3 regions of the Arthrobacter sp. AOP36-C1-22 genome follow, and region 3 is predicted to be linked to each of the others. Evidence: riboswitches for the same ligand, from Rfam matches in the RefSeq annotation. Region 3 holds a riboswitch; each other region holds the start of a gene.

What was found. Region 3 has a riboswitch for S-adenosylmethionine ahead of ACT3S6_RS14565 (hypothetical protein). Riboswitches for the same ligand answer to the same signal wherever they lie in the genome.
Region 1: linked by a shared signal. The riboswitch ahead of ACT3S6_RS04070 (OsmC family protein) and the one ahead of ACT3S6_RS14565 (hypothetical protein) in region 3 are both predicted to bind S-adenosylmethionine.
Region 2: linked by a shared signal. The riboswitch ahead of ACT3S6_RS13300 (acyl-CoA dehydrogenase family protein) and the one ahead of ACT3S6_RS14565 (hypothetical protein) in region 3 are both predicted to bind S-adenosylmethionine.

What each region holds. Positions count from the first base shown of each region.
Region 1 is NZ_JBQSWW010000004.1:121,280-126,120, reverse strand. Features, by position in the region: gene ACT3S6_RS04090 (ABC transporter ATP-binding protein) at 1-113, shown strand, start outside; gene ACT3S6_RS04085 (ABC transporter permease subunit) at 110-949, shown strand; partial or broken gene ACT3S6_RS04080 (DUF805 domain-containing protein) at 1,225-1,473, opposite strand; gene ACT3S6_RS04075 (DUF805 domain-containing protein) at 1,706-2,323, opposite strand; gene ACT3S6_RS04070 (OsmC family protein) at 2,869-3,411, opposite strand; SAM riboswitch class IV at 3,446-3,561, opposite strand; gene ACT3S6_RS04065 (DUF6226 family protein) at 3,714-4,382, shown strand; gene ACT3S6_RS04060 (SRPBCC family protein) at 4,585-4,841, opposite strand, start outside.
Region 2 is NZ_JBQSWW010000027.1:12,642-17,482, reverse strand. Features, by position in the region: gene ACT3S6_RS13310 (sodium:solute symporter family protein) at 1-1,233, opposite strand, end outside; gene ACT3S6_RS13305 (OsmC family protein) at 1,170-1,775, opposite strand; SAM riboswitch class I at 2,156-2,254, shown strand; gene ACT3S6_RS13300 (acyl-CoA dehydrogenase family protein) at 2,263-3,528, shown strand; gene ACT3S6_RS13295 (LLM class flavin-dependent oxidoreductase) at 3,525-4,841, shown strand, end outside.
Region 3 is NZ_JBQSWW010000035.1:14,039-18,879, reverse strand. Features, by position in the region: gene ACT3S6_RS14575 (hypothetical protein) at 1-946, shown strand, start outside; gene ACT3S6_RS14570 (VIT1/CCC1 transporter family protein) at 973-2,121, opposite strand; gene ACT3S6_RS14565 (hypothetical protein) at 2,357-2,602, opposite strand; SAM riboswitch class IV at 2,653-2,763, opposite strand; gene ACT3S6_RS14560 (sodium:solute symporter) at 2,921-4,453, opposite strand; gene ACT3S6_RS14555 (helix-turn-helix domain-containing protein) at 4,620-4,841, shown strand, end outside.

The DNA of each region.
Region 1 (4,841 bases), on a different contig from region 3:
GGCCCGTGGACCTGGCCGTGGAGGAACCGGATCTGGAAGAGGTGGTCTTGGGGTTGTACCGGACCCCGGGAACCACCGACGGGCACCACGGCGCCGGAAGGACCACCTCATGAGCGCCACCGCCCTGCACCGCGGCCGGCAAAGCCGTCCGCGAGTCCTTCCGCTCTTCTCCAAGGCGCTCATCGATGCGAAGGCCTCGATGCTCATCTGGGCGCTGGCCATGCTGGCGGTGATGGGCCTGTATCTGCCGCTCTACCCGTCCATCGGGGGCAGCGAGCAGATGAAGCAAATGATCCAGTCCCTGCCCCCCGAACTCGTCGACGCGTTGAACTACGGCCAGATCACCAGCGGACCGGGCTACACCCAGGCGACCGTCTTCGGCCTGATCGGCTTCCTGCTGATGACGATCATGGCCGTCGGCGCCGGGGCGGCTGCCATTGGTGGGGATGAGGAATCGGGCCTGCTCGAACTCACCCTGGCCCACGGCGTGACCCGCAGCCAGCTGGTCCTCGAACGGGCCGCGGCGCTGGTCATGAGGATCCTGCTCCTGCACCTGTTCATCCTGGCCGTGCTGCTGATCCTCAAGGGGCCCTCGGAACTGGGGATCGACGCCGGCCATGCCGTGGCAGGGGTGCTGATGTTCGCCCTGCTGGTGTTCTTCAACGGCTCCTTCGCCTTATTGGGCGGGGCTATCGGGGGGCGGCGGATCCACGGGATCGGCGTCGGAGCCGTGGTGGCGGTGCTGGGATACGCCTTCAACGCCATCGGCAACCAGAATCCGGAACTGGAATGGTTGCACGGGCTGTCGCCCTACTACTGGGCCTACGGACAATCCCCGCTGGTGAGCGGGGTGGATGTCCCGGCGGCCCTCCTGCTGGCAGGGGTGGGTCTGGTGTGCATCGGGCTCTCGGTGCTGGCATTGAACCGCCGGGACATCCGTGGGGCGTGACTAGCCCCGCGTCGGATCGGTGGGCTGCCGGTGGCCCTGTGGAGGGTACTGCCCCGCGGGATCGCCGGCCGGGGCGCCGGGGTAGCCGACCGCGGAGCCTGGATGCCCGGTGGGTGCCCCGAGCATGGCCGCGCCGGCTGCCGCTCCGCCATCCGCGTCGAAACGGGCGCCGGCGGGGGGCCGAGGGCATGAGCAGGAGGATGAAGAGGAGCAGCCCCGCCGAAGAAAGGGATCAGGGTGAGCAGGTACAACAGCCCGCTGAAGTTCCCATCATGCAGCCGACGCACGCAGAGCGCGATGTTCGGGACGAAGGTCCCCAGCCAGTAGACAGTGAGCAGCAGGAGCGGGAAGGCGGCGCCGAGCCCCATCTCGCCGGTCACCGGGTCCATGCCACCGACCCCGAGAACGATGAACACGGCGAAGAGGACGAGATAGACGATGCTGTTGAAGAGGCAGAACCACCAGTACTCACTCCGGCTCGCTCGACCACTGAAGGTTGCATATTTGCCGAAGAAGCGCTTCACGGATTGATAGAAATCCGCGCCGTAGAGCGGCTGCTCCACCGGGACCTCCCCGAAGGTGACGGTGCGCCCCGAGGGGTTGCTTTACGGGGCGACGGATCCCGCGGGGCCGCCGTAGGGGTTGGGGTAACCAGCGCTCAAGGGGTTCTCCGGGGGAGTCGAGGCCAGGCGGTGTGCGCTGGCGTGCGGGGCCGATGCCCCGGCGGCGGACCGCCGGGACATCGCCGGGGCTTGGCTAGCCCTGGGTCGGGTCGGTGGGCTGCTGGTAGCCCTGTGGGGGGTTCTGGCCCGCGAAACCGCCGCCGGCAGCCGGTGCTCCCGGGTACCCGGCAGAGGTGCCAAAGGCGTTCCCGTAGGCTGCCGCGCCGCCATCGGCGTCGAAACGAGCACCTTCGGGGACGGAGGGCATGATCATGAGGACGAGGACCACGAGCCCACCGAGAATCGGCACCAGGATCAGCAGGTACAGGAATCCGCTGAAGTTGCCGTCGTGCAGGCGGCGGACGCTCAGGGCGATGGACGGGATGATGATGGCCAACCCATAGAGCCCGATCACCAAGGAGGGGATGGCCCCGCCGGCACCCATTTCACCGGTGACGGGGTCGGAGCCGGCCAGTCCGAATCCGATCGCCAAGCCGTAGAACACGGTGTAGACGATGGCGTTGAAAAGCGCGAAGAACCAGAACTCGCTGCGGCTGGCCCGACCCGAGAAGGTCGCATACTTCTTGAAGAAGCGCTTGATGGCCTGGCCGAAGCTGGCCCCGTAGAGCGGCTGGTCCAAGGGAGCCTCACCATGGGTGGGCATGGTGACCCCTCCGGGGTTGCCATAGGGGTTGGGGGTGCTGCTGCTCAAAATTTCCTCCATCGAAAGTATTTCGGGTGATCGGGAGTAGTCTTCCAGATGGAGCCTTGACATGCGATGGGGAGGACTCCCCATGTCGCGTCGTGTCTGCCCTTGGTGTGGGGTAGGCCCCCGGAGCCACCCCGACTAGCTCGAGGCCGCCGGGGCAACCGGCTACCTCTAGCTCGGTGGCATCGGAGGATTGCCCGCCTACACCTTGTGGTTCAGGGGGACCTCTGGAGGCTGCCGGCCACCGCCACTGCCCTGCTGACGGCTCCCGCCGCCGGCAGTGGCAGGCCTGGGCGCACTGGTCCTCGGGGAAGACCCCGATCCACGACAGCTCAGCGGTTTCAACTTGGCCATCACGGTGCCGGGAGCCGGACAGTTGTCACTGGACCGTCGAACTAGACAGAAGCTCACTTCATGAACATCAAGAGATCGCTGCTTCATGGATCGTGACTGGACACCAGGAGCCGCAGCCCCAGGGACAACACCGTGCAATTCGGCAGGTACAGCCGGTTCGGAGGTCCTGTTGGGAGTCGGCTGCTGGCCGCCTTCTAGGAGTTGACCCGCAGGGTCGTGGTCACCGGGGTCGGGTTCGTGAAGACGTCCAATACCGGGCAGTGGGCGTCGACGGCCGCCTGGAGTTCGGCATAGCGTTCCTCGGTGGCCGGACCCGAGACGTCCACGGTCAGCCGCACATCACCGAATCCCGGGCGGACCTTGTCCTCGATGCCGAACAGGCCGCGCACATCCAGGTCGGCGTCCGCCGAGATGTCCAGCGAGTCGATCGTGATGCCCAGCTGGTGAGCATAGAGGCGGTAGACCACCACCTGGCAGGAGATCAACGCCCCGAGGGCGTATTCGACGGGGCTGGCGGCGACGTCGTCCCCGGCCAATGCCGCCGGTTCGTCGACGGTGAATTCGTGGCGTCCGGCGCGGATGGTCGAACCGACCGAGCCCACCGGGTCGGCCGTCGCGCGGAACTGCAGCGATGCGCTGGCAGTGTTCTGACCGATCCGTTCCGCCCAGGCGGATCCCGCGGAATCGAGGCGTTCGGCGCGGTTGGAAATGCTGGTTTCTGCAAGGGTCTGGGTCATGGCGTTCCTTCGCTGTCATGGCGAGCGTGGCGCTGCGCCATACTTACGCCTCCCGGTCGGGACGGCGTCGAATCGTCACCTGGGGCACCCCACTATGGCGAAGGGGGTTGCCGTCCAACCGGCCAGGGCCTCAGGTTGGATCTCTTGATTCTTGGGTTCGATTCTGCTGGCGGGAACGCCGATCGGGCAAACGCGTCGCGTCATCCGGAGACATACGCCGGGTCATCCGCGGGTGGAGAGCCCGCCATCCCCGCAGCAGGATTCCCCTCGCCAGGGGGTATCCCAGCGGTTATCGTGGGGCCATGAGCGGATACCGGCGCCCGGAGTTCACCCCGGAGATCCATCGCGATGGACAGGGCGCCCCGATCGCCTACGGCCATCGGTGGGAAGGGATGTCTCCGCCTTCGCGCGCCTACTCCACGGTGGGCCATCGACACCGGTTCGCTCCCTTGCATGAGGTCGCTGATGCCCAGCTCGACTGGCTGTTGGACGCCTTTGACGTCGTCGCCGAACGGGACCCGGAGGTTGCTTCCGATCTGCTGTTCCCCTCGGAGGACGTCGTCCACGCGGTCCGGGTCGTCCCGTCCAACCTGCTCGCGGCCCCGCTGACCTTCGTCTTCACCGGGTTCCCGGGGATCTTCCTGCACGCTGGCGCCCTCTACGACGCCCACTATCCGGTATGCGGTTGCGATGCCTGCGATGACGATGTCCAGGAGCTGTTGGAAAACCTTGAATCCGTGGTGCGAGCCGTCGTCTCAGGCGGCTATTTTGAACGAATTAATCCCAACGACGACCAATCTGTCGATTATCGGCTGGCCGAGCCGGGCCGGTGGGAAGAAGCCGGGTGCATCCATGCCGAGGATGTGCCCGAGGGAAGGATGGAGGTGGCAGAAGCCATGCTCCCTTCCGATGGGCACTGGCGGCCGTGGCCGGAAGCGGTGCGAGACGCGGCTGGTGCGGCAGGGGGCTGACAAACCGTGTGCCCGTGGCGGTTCCGTCGTGATCTTCCATCAGGGCCGGCGGGCGTCAACACTGCGCGGGATGATGGCCACGTGCTTCCTGGCCGACATCGAAACACAAGAACCGCAGGCACTCATGGCGCGAATCACCGGCAACCATAAGCGCGGAAATGAACGCGTTGCACGGAAGCATCCGCGCAATCAGGGCCGCTAATTAGTCCACGGGCCCGGCGCTGAGATGGCGGTTCCGCTCCTCGATGAGCTTCTGCAGATAACGGGCCAGGAAGAGCTTCTCTGCCAAACGACCGAGAGGGCCGAACGGTGCGGCGAAATCGACGCGGTCAACCATGGTTGTTCCCCCCGACTCCTGGCTGAACTCATGGATATGACGAAACCAGCGGAACGGGCCCTTGACCTGTTCGTCGATGAAGGAGTGCGGTGCTTCCATCTGCATGATGCGGCTGGTCATCT
Region 2 (4,841 bases), on a different contig from region 3:
GCGCAAGGTCCAGGCAAGGACGTTCCACCAGGCAGCCTGCTCGGTGCGAAGGATCCCGTAAAGGATCATCAAGGCCGTCAGGGCAACCAAGGAGTACCGGGTGTAGCGAACCAGATCTTGTTCGGTGGCCTTGGGGCGTAATGCGCTGCCGACATCACGGCCCAGGGACGTGGCTCCGGAAAACTGGCATGGCCCCGCCCAGCCCATGGCGCAGGCCCAGACGCCAAGGAAGAAGAGGCCGACCAGCGGCGCCGGCAGGGTCTCGCTGATGTAATAGGGGACAGCCACGAGGCCAAGTTCCTGGTCGGGAACCGCAATGGCTGCGGAGGTCCCCACCAGGGCACCGAGGACGATGAAGGGGATCCCGAAGAGGGCTGCCGCATACAGGCCCTTCTGGCCGTCACGCGGAGAGCGGCAGGACATGGTCATTTGGAAGGCAGCCTGCGCCAGCGGCACATTGACGATGAATGTCCCAAACCAGGCGACGATGAGGGACAGCCCGGCATTTCCGGGGTCGACCATCGCCGGACGGGTGGCTGCCAATTCCTGCCAACCGCCGGGGCCGGGATTCGACAACACTACGAAGCCCGCGATGACGAGCATGACGACGAAGACCAGGCAGTTCAACGTCTGATTGAATGCCACGGACCTCATGCCGCCCGACCAGAGAAAAACCAACAGAAGCAGCGCGGTCGCAGTGACCGTCCATTGCAGCGGCAAATCGGTGAACGCCGTCAAAGCCGAGGCGAAGGCGATCGTTGTGGCCACCGACCACATGGGGAAAGTGACCGCCGTAATGACGCCCGCGATGGCTTTAGCCGCCCGACCGAACCGATCACCGATGATGCCGGTGACCGTCACGACGAGCTTCTCCCGCAGCGGTTTCACCAGCAACAAGGCGATCAGCAGAATTTGCACCGTTTCGGCCACTCCGTACCAGGCAGCGGAAATCCCGGTCCGATAGCTGAGTTCCATGATGGAAATATATGAAGAGCCCGAGAAGATCCCCGTGATGCAGAAGGCGACGGTCCAAGGGCTGAAGGAACGGCCGCCATCGAAGAAGCCCTGTCCGCCGGGACGCCCTGCGCGCACGCGGGACCAGCGGCCGCCAAAGAGCAAAAGAGCCGTATAGCCCACGGCTAAGCCGATGGTCCATGCGCCCGCCGATGTCACTGCTCCACCTTTCGGGACCGCGAGTCGAGACCGCGAGAGAGGGCATCCGCGTTGTTGCATTCCCTTTCAGGAGCGTCGACATCGATCAACTCCGCGAAATGCCAGCGGAGATCCACGACAACGCCGGCGGCGCGGATCAGGGTCAGCGCCGGACAACGTGATTCCACGGACGTCGTCAGCTGGTCCAACCGGCTGGCATCTTGTTCTCCGGTCTGGACGTGGACGGCGATCCGGCAGGAATGAAAAAAGGGCTGGACATCGGCGGTACCGGCGAATCCGCGCGTGTCCTGGGTAGCCAGGCAATAGGTCTCGATGGCTTCGAGACCGATCTGCAGTTCCTCGGCGATCTGTTCGACCACCACGCCCAGGCATGCGTTGACTGCGCCGACCATGTATTCCATGGGAGTGGGGGCGGTATCGGTCCCGCCAACGGGTTCGGGCTCGTCCACTTCGAAGCCGAAGGCCCGGATCCGGATCTTCGTCCGCATGGATCCCTGCCACGTCCCTTGGGAACGAATGCGTTTGTCGTGGGCTTTCGGGGAGACGGAGCCCCCGAGGCGGGTCTGCTGTGCGTCGGTCGTACGGGTCGGGGCAATGCTCATGAACTCAGCTCCATCGTTCCTGGCGGAAGCACCTTCGCCGGTGACGGGTTCCGCGGGGTGGCGGGGCCTTGTTCGGCGTGGTTGCTGCGGCGTCACGGAGCCAGATCTCTCGGCCGCTCGGGATGGGTACCTTTCCACTAAAGGCCACCGGCACCAGAAGAAGCAACTTCACACGACGCGTTGCGAAATATTTCATTGATGTTTCCTGCGAGGTGCCCGGATTGAACTTTCGTGTCCAGAACCCGTGCAAATAACGGAAATATTCGATGTTGCTTGGATTGCCTGGGGCTCGGAACCTGGGCTGAAACACCCCGGAAAAGTGGTTTCCGTTGACTCCAACGGTGGCGCTGAGGGCCCATGATGTGGCCCAATGGAGACAACAACCATCCAGAGCGGCCGAGAGATCTGGCTCGATGACGCCGCAGCAACCCCTTCCCGATCCGTCGGGAGGAAGGTGCTCACGCCGGAACCGATGGAGTGATGTTCTGTGGCTGCCCTGCCGATCGACGAAGCGACCCCGCGACACCTGATCAAACTGACCCCCGGCGTGCCCGCCGACGGACACTACGACGAACTCGCGGCGGTCTTCAGACCCGTGTTCGCCAGCATCGCCGATGGCGCCGCCGACCGAGATGCCCGGCGGATCCTGCCCTTTGAACAGGTCGGCTGGCTCAACCAGGCCCGCTTCGGTGCCCTGCGGGTCCCCCGGGAGGTCGGCGGCTTCGGCGCCTCGCTGGTTGATTCCTTCCGCCTGCTCATCGAGCTGGGGGAGGCCGACTCGCAGATCGCCCAATTGCTGCGGGCCCATATCGGCTTCGTCGAATCGGTGCTGCTGCTCCACGACGAGGCGGTCAAGGCGCGCTGGTTCGCCCGCTTCGTCGCCGGGCAGATCGTCGGCAACGCCTACACCGAGCGCGGCGGCAACGACCTGGGCCACCTGAACACCGCCGTCGAACAGTCCGAGGCCGGCTGGATGCTCACGGGGCAGAAGTACTACTGCACCGGGACGATCTTCGCCGACTGGGTGGCGGTCACCGCCATGGCGCCAGCGGTTGAAGGACGCCACGTCGCGGTGGTGTCCACCCAGCATTCGGGGGTGGTCATCCACGACGATTGGGACGGATTCGGCCAACAGCTCACCGGCACCGGGACCACCGGATTCGCCCGGGTTCCCGTGGATACGCTCCTGGACCCCGAGGTGCTGGACGTCCACCCGGAATCGGCCATCTTCCAGTTGGTACTGCTCGCCGTCCAGGCCGGTATCGCCCGGGCGGTCCTCGCCGACGCCCGCGCCCACACCCAACTGCGTGAACGCGCCTTCACCACCGGAACCGGCGTCCCCTCCCGGCATGAACCCCAGGTCCTGCAGGTCATCGGAGAGATCTCGGCGACCGCCTGTGCCGTGGACGCGATCCTGTTGGCCGCCATCGCCGAACTCGAATCGGTGATCGGCCAACCGGGGCTGAGCCCCGCGGAGCAGTACGCGGTCAGTGAGCTGGCCGCCAACCGGGCCCAGACGAGCATCCAACCACTCGTGCTCGAGGCGACCAGTAAGCTCTTCGACGGCCTCGGCGCCTCGGCGACCTCCACCGCCTGCAATCTGGACCGCCACTGGCGCAACGCGCGCACCATAGCCACCCACAACCCCGCCATGTACAAGTCCCGCATCGTCGGCGACTACGAGGTCAACGCCGCGACGCCGCGCAAACTCGGCGCCGTCGGCGACCTCAAGACCCCTGAAGGAGAAAAATGAGCACCACACCAGCACGCCGCCGGATCCGCCTGAACGCCTTCGACATGAACTGCGTGGTCCACCAATCGCCGGGGCTGTGGCGTCATCCGCAGGACCAGGCGTGGCGCTATAAGGAACTGGGCTACTGGACCGAACTGGCCAAGACGCTGGAGAAGGGGCTGTTCGACGGGATCTTCATCGCGGACGTCTTGGGCACCTACGACGTCTACGGATCCACCAACTCCACCCCGCTCTCCGCCGGCGCCCAGGTCCCGGTCAACGACCCGTTCCTGCTGGTCTCCGCGATGGCTTCCGTCACCGAGAACCTCGGCTTCGGGGTCACCGCCGGAACCGCCTACGAACACCCCTACCCGTTCGCCCGCCGACTGGCGACCCTGGACCACCTGACCAACGGCCGCCTCGGCTGGAACGTGGTGACCGGATACCTGCCCTCGGCAGCCAGGAACATGGGCCAGGAAGACCAGATGGAACACGACGAACGCTACGACCACGCCGATGAGTACCTCGAAGTGGTCTATAAGCTGCTCGAGGGTTCCTGGGAGGACGACGCCGTTCTCCGCGACCGGGAATCGGGGGTCTACACCGACCCGTCGAAGGTCCACGAGATCGGCCACGAGGGCAAGTACTTCAAGGTCCCGGGCATTGCCATCACCGAACCCTCGGTGCAGCGCACCCCGGTCATCTACCAGGCCGGTGCCTCCCCGCGCGGCCTGGAATTCGCGGGGGCGAACGCCGAATCCGTCTTCGTGAATAGTCCGACCAAAGAAATCCTCACCGACACCGTGCGGAGGATCCGGGACAATGTCGAGGCCGCCGGCCGCGACCGCTACGACGTGAAGATCTACACGATGCAGACGATCATCACCGCTGCCACAGACGAGGAGGCGCAGAACAAATACGCCGACTATGCCTCCTACGCCGACATCAACGGGTCGCTGGCCCTGCTCTCGGGCTGGACCGGAATCGACATGTCACAGTACGACCTTGACGACGTGATCGGTGAGGACGTGAAGTCCAATGCCATCCAGTCCTCGGTGGAGACGTTCAAGAAGGCCTCCGGGGATGACGGCAAACCGTGGACCATCCGCCAGTTGGCCGAATGGATCGGCGTCGGCGGTTTCGGCCCGGTCACCGTCGGTGACGGGGCCCAGGTCGCCGCGAAGCTCGTCGAATGGGTCGAGGACACCGACGTGGACGGCTTCAACATCGCCTACGCCATCACCCCGGGCACGTTCGAGGACGTCGTCGAATTCGTCATCCCCGAACTGCAGGCCCTGGGTGCCTACCCCACCGAATACGCGCCGGGGACCCTG
Region 3 (4,841 bases):
CTGGCGCTACGAATTGATCCCCGCCCCGCGGGGCACGCTGGTGCGTGAGACCTGGGATGCCTCGCGGCTGAAACGTCAATGGCCGCTGAAGGTCATGGGGTTCACTCGCAGCACCCCGGTGAACATCGAACGCACGCTGGATCGGTTGGCCGACTATTTCGACCCCAATACGCCGCGCCCCCCGGAGCCGGAACCACCGCGTCCCTCCCCGCGGAAGCCCCGCGCCAAGTCATTGACCCCCGCCCAGGAGGCGAAGGAGGCCGCCCGGAAGCAGGCCCGCGCCCAGAAGGCGGCGCAGCAGGATGAGGAAGGCGTTGCGGCCCAGGCGGCCAAGGCCGAACGGTTGGTGCTGGCGGAGGAAGCCGAGACCGCCCGTCGGGCGGCCCGGAACGAACGCACCGCCGAGGCCCGCCGCGCCCGTGAACTGAAGGAAACGGAAAAGACCGAGCAGGCCGCCCTGGCCGAACGCGCCCAGGCCGAGAAGGTCGCGGAACAGGAGCGGGTCGAGGCCGAGAAGGCGGCAGAGGCCGCCCGCGAGGAGCAGGCCAAGGCGCAGAAGGCGGCGGAGCTCGAGCGGGCCCAGGCGGAACGGACCGCCGCCGCCGAACGGGTCAAGGAGGAGAGGGCGGCCCGGCAGGAACACGAACGCCGGACGAAGGCCGCGCGGGCCGAGGAGGCCGAGGCGGCGAAGACCCGGAAGAACGCCCCGCAGGTGCCCGTGGAGCCGTTGCCGCCGATCGGGGCGACCCCCCGGCCGTTGACGACGACCCCACGCCGGCCCGCACGCGAGATGATCGCCGCAGCCAAGGCCGGACGGCGGGATGCTCCGGCCCCCGGGCAGGGCACCGAACCGGCCGGCGAGCCGGACACGCAGGAGCCGACCCCGCCCCCGGCGGGGGACCGCCGCCCCGTGGCCGCAGCCCGCCGGATGCGCCGCGCCAGCTGAACGGAAGGGGCCGGGTTCTGCGGGTCCTAGCCGATGTTCCCGCCGAAGAGCAGGCCGAGAACGTAGGTGACCCCGGCGGCACCGAGGCCGATGGCCAGCTGCCGGAACCCGCGTTTGGCCGGGGAGGCGCCGGAGAGCAGTCCGACGATGCCCCCGGTCAGCATCAACGCGACCCCGACCAGGAGCAGGGCCACCAGCAGGGCTGGCAGCCCGCCCATACCGAAGAGGTAGGGCAGGATCGGGACCAAGGCCCCCGAGGAGAAGAAGCAGAAGCTGGAGGCGGCGGCGCCGAAGGCGGAGCCCAGGGCCTCGTGTTCGTCGCCGCCGGTTTCGGTTTCGGGCACCTCGGGTTGCAGGGACAATGAGGGGTCGCAGTCGCAGCTGAAGGTCCCCAGCCGTTCGGCGGCCCGGTGCTCGGCGGCCTCCCGGCTCATGCCGCGGGCCCGGTAGACCAGGACCAGTTCGTTGGCCTGCAGGTCCAGATCCGGGGCGGCGATGAGCGTGATCTGGGTCGGTTGGGAGGCGGTGAGCAGTTCGCGCTGCGAGCGGACGGAGACGTATTCCCCGGCGGCCATGGACAGGGCGCCGGCGAGCAGGCCGGCGACCCCGGCAAAGAGGACCAGCGCGCTGGACACCCCGGCGGCGCCGATGCCCATCACCAGGGCCAGGTTGGAGACCAGCCCGTCGTTGGCCCCGAAGACGGCGGCCCGGAAGTTGCCGGAGAGCCGGTTGCGGCCGCGGATCGCCAGCCCGCGTACGACTTCCTCATGCACCAGCTCATCGGCGGCCATCTGAGCGGTGGCGTCGGCGTCGCTGTCGTAGGGGGAGGCGCCCTCGGCCCGTTGGGCCAAGGCCAGGACGAAGACCGAACCGAAGTTGCGGGCCATGAACCGCAGCATGACGCGGCTGAGCGAGGGGCGTGCGGTCTTCCGGGCATGCTCGCCCAGAAGATTGGACCAATGCTCCTGGTGGCGGGCTTCCGCCCGGGCCAGACCCAACAGGATCTGGCGTTCCTCGCCCTCACGGCGTTTGGCCAGGGTGAGGTAGATGGAACCTTCGACGCGTTCGTCGGCCAGGTATTTGCGCCAGCGCCGGATCTCGGCGGGCGTGGGCTCCCTACGCGAGGCCTCCGCGGCTGGCGGATCGGCGTCGGGGGAGGGGGCATCCGGTGTCATTGGGCGTCCTTCAATCGGTTCGTATGTCCCCGCGGTGGTGCGGGACTGCCGGTCAAAGGTCGGTGGGTGGCCACGAGCCTCGGACCGCCAGTGGCGGGCCGAAGGTCTCGTTCGCCCGGCGTGGTGCCGGGTGGAATGCCGGACCGCCGGGAGGGCGGTCGGTATGTCGACAGGTCCTCGTCCACCCGTGCCGGATCAACGATCCAGCGCGGGTGGGGTGTGGAACTACTCCCCTTCAGCCGACCAGCATACCCGAGGGAGCCTCGGCGCGGTCGCGGACGGGCAGGCGTTCAAGGAAGAACACCTGTGCTTCCCCGTCGGGGCGGTGTGCCCGGGGAATACGCACGGTCAGTGCGCAGGAGTCGGATTCCCAGACCGGTCGGCCGGCCGTGTTGGCCAGCGCATGGTCGAGATCCTTGGGGTGGGGCGCGATGAAGCGCTCCCAGTGACCGTCCACGTTGAGGCAGACGGTGCCTAGCATCGAATCGAAAATTGGAAGGACGGAGACGCTTTGCGCCACGGATTTCCTCTCGTGCGTTCTTACCCAACACGTTGTCGTGCGGGCCGCTTCTTCATCCGAACCACCCACGAACCTGGGGTTGGTGCGCGGGTAGTCGGAGCTGTTGCCCGCGTCTCATGAAGCTTTTTGCCAGCCTAACGTGATTGCCGGGGCAACCCAAGCTGTGTTCCACGTCATTCCCGCTGCATCCCAGCGTTGGTGCGGCTAGATTCGTGTTCGACATCTGCTCCCCCGGGAGCACTGTCACCCGGGGGGAACGAGGACGACGCCGGGGCGGGTTCAGGCTTGCTGATCGGCGGAAACGCCCTCCATGTCGACCCGTCCGGCGACCCGATCCGACCAGTGCCGGGCCACTTCCGGGCGGGTCGGCGGGGAGAGCAGGCTGAACAGGACATAGACCACCAACGAGGCGCCCAGACCGTAGTAGATGGGCTCATTGGCGTAGACCCCGGAGAACTTCTCGGTGGACAGTGCCTCCAGGGTGATCATGGTCGTCAGGGTGACCAGGGTCCCTGCCGCCATGGACAGGGCGGCGCCGATGCCGTTCCCGCGCTTCCAGAGCAGCCCGCCCAGGATCGCGACCAGCAGCCCGCCGACCAGGATGTCGTAGGCGATGGTCAGGGCGGCGACGACGTCGTTGACGAGGATCGCCAGGATGATCGCCACGGCCCCGAGGCCCAGGACCCAGTACCGGTTGGCGGCGACGTCGTGCTCGGGGTTGCGCCCGGTGTTGACCTCGATCTCCTTGCCGAACCAGCTGGCGACGAAGGGGGTGACGTCGTTGCGGGCCACGGTGGCCGCGGCGATGAGTGCGCCGGAGGCGGTGGACATCATGGCCGCCACGGCGGCGGCCAGGACGATCCCGCCGACGGCCACCGGAAGCAGGGTCATGGCGACCTCCGCGTAGACGACGTCCTTGCCCAGGGCCTCGATGTCGATGCCGGGCAGGGCGACCCGGGCGGACATGCCGATGATCGCCCCGGCGATGCCGTAGATCACGCAGTAGATGCCGGCGGTGGCTCCGCCCCAGCGGGCCACCTTGGGGGTGCGGGCGGTGAACACCCGCTGCCAGATGTCCTGGCCGATCAACAGGCCCAGGGTGTAGACCACGAAGTAGGTGATGATCGTCTCGGCGCCCAGGCCGCCCCAACTGAAGAATTCATCGCGGGCCCGTTCGGGGATGCCGGCGGAGATTCCCTCGAAGCCGCCGGCCGCCGAGAGGGCGAAGGGCAGCATCAGGGCGAAGACACCGACGGTCTTGATGACGAACTGGACCTGGTCGGCCAGGGTGATGGACCACATGCCGCCGATGGTGGAGTACACGAGCACGATCGCCCCGCCGACGGCGATGGCGAGCCAGCGGTCCCAGTCGAAGAGCACGACGAAGATCGTGGCGTAGGCCCCGGTGGAGGTGGCACAGAGCATCAGCGTGTAGGCCAGCATGACCACCGCCGAGGCGTTGGTGGCGTGTTTGGAGCCGTAGCGCAGGGTGAGCATCTGGGAGACGGTGAAGATCTTCAGTCGTTGCAGCCGCGGGGCGAAGAACATGCTCAGCAGCAGCACCCCGATGCCGATGGCGATGACCAGCCAGGCGCCGGAGAGGCCGAATTCGTAGCCCAGGCCGACGCCGCCGACGGTGGAGGCGCCCCCGAGTACGACGGCGGCCATGGTTCCGGTGTAGAAGAAGGGGCCGAGTCGGCGCCCCGCGACCAGGTAGTCGCTGCTGTTCTTGGTGCGGGACTTGCCCCACCAGCCGAACGCGAGCATCGCGATCAGGTACGCGATGACGATCGCGATATTGATGATGTCCATGGGGAACCTCTGGTCGGAAAAGGGAGGATGATCAAAAAATGATGTTTACAGGTAAACATCTGTTGCCTACTAAGCTAAAGTGATCTGGCTAACAGGTCAATTGGCCTATGCTGTGTGACGTAATGCAGCACCTACATCCATTGTGAAGACCCGGAGTACACCGCCCATGAAGGCCTTGCCCGTCGAGCCCAGCAACGCCCCGATTGCCATCGGTTCGAAGATCCGGGCGGCGCGTCATGCCCAGCGTATGACGATTGAACAGGTGGCTGAATCGACCGGGCTGACCAAGGGCTTCCTCTCCCGGGTCGAACGCGACCTGACCTCGCCCTCGGTGGCCTCGCTGGTCACGTTGTGCCAGGTCCTCTCGGTGTCGGTGGGGGAGCTGTTT